2 regions of the Halothiobacillus diazotrophicus genome follow, and region 1 is predicted to be linked to the other one. Evidence: predicted binding sites of a transcription regulator. Region 1 holds the regulator's gene; the other holds the start of a gene.

Region 1 (2,204 bases):
GCCGATCCCGCGCGTCGGGCATGTCTGCCTTGGTGAGATCGTTCAGACGCTCGTCTTCCGCAAAGGTCATGAGCGCCTCATGGACTTCGCGGGTCATTCGTCCGACTTCCTCGAACACGGTGCTTCGTTGATTCGCGGCCAACGCGGCAATGCAACGGCTGATTTCCGATTCGTCGTCAGCCTCCAGGGCAGCTACCAGCGCCTGGGCATTGGCTAGATTGGCGGCTCTTTGTGCGTTGTCCATTCAATTCGGTCCTGATTTCTTGATTGTTCTGGAGGTTACTGTGCCAATTATTTCTGGCTTTCGTTTGGCAGACGCTTTGCCCGAAATGAGGCAGACGGACAAGAGCGAGCAAATACGCCGCTAGGCGCTCGTCCGCTCGAAGATCTTGTCGATCTTTTCCTTGAGCGTCGGTCCGTTGAACGGCTTGACGACGTAGCCGTTCACGCCGGCCTGGGCCGCCATGATGATCTGCTCCCGCTTGGCTTCGGCAGTCACCATCAAAACCGGAAGGTGGGCTAACGCGGGATCGGCACGCACCGCCTTCAGCAGGTCGATACCAGTCATGCCGGGCATGTTCCAATCGGTCACGAGGAAATCGAAATTGCCCTGCTTGAGCATTGGCAATGCCGTTGCGCCATCATCGGCTTCCTCAATGTTTGTGAAGCCCAACTCCTTGAGGAGATTTTTGACGATCCGCCGCATGGTGGAGAAGTCGTCGACCACAAGGATTTTCATGTTCCGATCCATCTTTTTGCCTCTAATAATCGGTAATTAGCATGCTGCCCCGCAGCGGTTTAAAGTTGATTATCGGCCATCTGGGCCAATTGTTTAATTATATTGGTTAAGCCGTCGATCAACGCCAATCCTTCAATGAGGCTTTCAGACGAAGAATTGCCTTGTTCTGGATTTGGCAAACCCGTGATTCGGACACACCAATCACCGCACCGATCTCCTTCTGATTCATTTCTTCAACGTAATACAGCGACATGACGAGTCGCTCCCGTTCCGGCAAGGCCGCAATGTGCTCGGCCAGCGCCTCGTGAAAACGCTCATTGGTCAAATGGGTGTCGGGTTGATCCGAATGGTCCGGTACATCCAGCGTTTCATCCTGCTCGTCGCCCATGTGATCGAGGGGGGTCAGGCGTACCTGTATCGAATCGTTCAACGCGGAAAAATACTCGTCGAGGGTAATACCCAGAAGATCGCAGACCTCCTGGTCCTTGGCCTCTCGCCCTGTACTGGATTCGATTTCGTGAATGGCCGAAGCGATTTCCCGGTGGCGGCGATGTACCGAACGCGGTGCCCAGTCATTGCGTCGCACCTCATCGAGCATCGCCCCCCGAATCCGGATTCCGGCATAGGTTTCGAACGAGGCGCCCTGGCTTGCGTCGTAGAGACGGGCCGCCTCCAGCAAACCGATCATGCCTGCCTGGATCAGGTCCTCTGCCTGGATATGATCCGGCAGACGATTCATGAGGTGAAATGCGATGCGTTTGACCAGTTGCGCATGTTCCGCCACTACGGACTCGGCCCCGCCGGTGCGAACGTGGGTATACATGGCGCGAACGTTCATTTACAACACTTCCATATCGGGTTCGGATTGCTGGACCAGTCGCTCGATGAAGAACTGCAGATGCCCCGCTACGCCCTTGGGAGCAGGCCAGCGGCCGATCTGGTCGGCAATCTCGAAGAAGGCGCGGGACGAACGGGAACTGCTGAAGGTCTGAACGACGGTTTTCTGGCGCTGGATCGCGCGACGCAGATAGTCGTCGAACGGCACCGAGCCCAAATGGATCAAGGTGACGTCCAGGAACCGGCCGGCAGCCATATTCAGTTTTTCGAACAATCTTCGTCCTTCGCCCGCGTCCCGGACCATATTCGCCACCACCTGAAAACGCTGAACGCCATGATCGCGCGAAAGAACCTTGATCATGGCGTAGGCATCCGTGATGGAAGCTGGCTCATCGCAGACCACGACGATCACGTCGCTGGCGGCCTGCGAGAAACGAACCACAGAATCGGCAATGCCCGCCGCCGTGTCAACCACCATCACGTCCACCGGGCGCTGGAGGGCGCCGAAGGCGTGGATCAGGCCGGTGTTTTCGGCCGCGCTCAATTCCGCCATATGCTTGATGCCGCTCGCGGCAGGCAGGACACCAACGCCCTCGGGACCTTCAATCAGGATGTCGTCGAGACTGGC
Region 2 (2,204 bases), 550 kb from region 1:
AATGAAAGACCGACAGACGCGGAAAATTATATTTCATTCCCCACCCCGTGCCAGGAAAGCGTACGTGGGCTTCCGTTGCTGATTGATGGATGATCGGGCTATCCGCGAGGGAAATTTCTCCGCGCCGTTTCTGCTCATCGATGACCCGGCATATCCGGCTGATAGGGCATGATTTTTCATTCGCTAGGCGTTGACACCCCGCGCTTCCAGAGCGCCCCAAATACGGCAAACGACACCGCTATTTCTTTTTTTTCAGGCGGGATCTAGAATCCGCACCGCCGTCGGGTTCTCCGCCGTGCATCCCCCAATATCCATCCCCTAAATCCAACAGTAATCGAGGCGATCGTGGGCAGTCCCTGTCAAGGTTGTGGTGCGTGTTGCGCCTATTTCCGCGTGTCTTTCTACTGGGCAGAATCGGTACCGTTTCTCGACGGTCGCGTGCCGCCCGAAATGACCGAACAGATCAACCCGCATCGACTGGCCATGAAAGGTACCCTCGTCGAACCGCTCCGCTGCGTCGCCCTCGATGGCGAGATCGGCGATTGCGTCAGTTGCACCATCTACCCCAATCGCCCGACGCCATGCCGGGAACTGGAACCCTGGGACGAAAACGGCCAGCCGGATGAGAAATGCGGCCGTGCGCGCGCTGCGCATGGGCTGCCGCCCCTCGAACCGATCGAACCTGTTCTGCCGGACGCTCCGGAAACCGAGGATCCGCGTCGTACGGGCACCGGTTAATCTGTTCGCAGGCCTGTTTGGCAATACGCGATAAGCCCGTCGATGTTGGTTAATTACGACGGGTAATTTTCTCTGTGCAGTAAAAAATAGCCGCATGGCCGGAATAGGGTTGCGGAAATCTATCGCCAGAAATTATTGTCAGGAGATTATTTCATTCGATCCGTTTGATTTGTAAATAATAATATTCTAATAAATTAACATATTGTTTTTATTGGCCGCTTTGGCGTGTCAATGGTCAACGGATCGAAAAAAATCTCAAGGGCGCGGCATAATTGCCGACTATATTACTCAGTGCGGTGTCCGGGCCGCGCATTATTAGGCGACGCCCGGGTAGCCGGGTATGGATTCATGCCTTGTTGACGATAGGTGCTGTCCGCAATGCGGCACTCGTTCAATCTGCCGTGACTCATTGCGGCATCAGATTCATGCTGGCGATTAGGAGACGAAGTCATGCTGCGCAATTTTAAGGTGGGTACCCGTATCAGCCTCGGTTCTGGCTTGGTGCTCATACTCGCCCTGGCGGTGATCGTGCCGATCATGTTGACCAAGTTGAATGCCCTGGGCAGCGATGCCGAGCACCGAGAGATGAGCAGGCTCTACGAGAGTCTGCAGGCCGATATTGCGGCAGAGGGCAAGACATCCGAGGTGGTGGCAACCCTGTTGGCCAACATCCCGGATTTGCAGAAGGCGATGGCCGATGGTGATCGCGACCGAATCGGCGCCATGCTGGTGCCCGCCTTCAAGGTGCTGAAGAAGGATTACGGCGCGCGGCAGATGCAGTTTCACACCCCGCCGGCCACGTCGTTTTTCCGCGTACACAAGCCGGAAAAGTTTGGCGATGATCTCTCCTCATTTCGCCATACCGTGGTCGAGGTCAACAAGGACGGCAAGGCCGTACGGGGTCTCGAACGTGGTGTGGCAGGTATCGGTATCCGTGGTGTGGTGCCCGTGACTTATCAGGGCAAACAGATTGGTTCGGTCGAGCTGGGCTCATCCTTCGGTCTCCCATTCCTTGAACAGTTCAAGCGCCGTTACTCAGTCAACGTCGGTCTCTGGCTGCCCGATGGCGACAAGTTCAAGCCATTTGCGAGCACGTTTGGCGAGGAGTCCCTGTTTTCTCCGGATGAAATGCGTCAAGCCCTGGAGGGTAAGGAAGTCATTCGCCAGATCACGTTCCAGGATGTTCCCACCGCGATTTATGCCAATGTGATTCGCGATTATTCCGGTAAGCCGATGGGTGTTCTGGAAATCGCCATGGATCGAAGCCACTACGCCAGCATGATCAGTGCGGCGCGGGATACCGTGCTTGGCATCGCCTTGCTGGCATTGCTGATCGGTGCCTCCGTGGCAGCCTTGATCGGTCGGGGAATCACCAAGCCGATGAAGGAGACGGTCGCCATGCTGCAGGGGATCGCTCAGGGCGAGGGCGACCTGACCCAGCGCCTGACCGTGACCGGTCGTGATGA

Evidence for each region. The regulator FliA, encoded in region 1, starts transcription of late flagellar genes. The targets are predictions, from matches to a motif close to GCTAAAGTTNNNNNNNNNNCNGCCGATA.
Region 2: the regulator FliA is predicted to act here: its motif matches at 1,076-1,103, upstream of A9404_RS06215 (methyl-accepting chemotaxis protein).

The regions. Positions count from the first base shown of each region.
Region 1 covers NZ_CP016027.1:852,376-854,579, forward strand. The annotation lists gene A9404_RS03795 (protein phosphatase CheZ) at 1-244, opposite strand, end outside; gene cheY (chemotaxis response regulator CheY) at 365-751, opposite strand; gene A9404_RS03805 (RNA polymerase sigma factor FliA) at 858-1,577, opposite strand; gene A9404_RS03810 (MinD/ParA family protein) at 1,578-2,204, opposite strand, start outside.
Region 2 covers NZ_CP016027.1:1,401,888-1,404,091, reverse strand. The annotation lists gene A9404_RS06220 (YkgJ family cysteine cluster protein) at 346-738, shown strand; gene A9404_RS06215 (methyl-accepting chemotaxis protein) at 1,189-2,204, shown strand, end outside.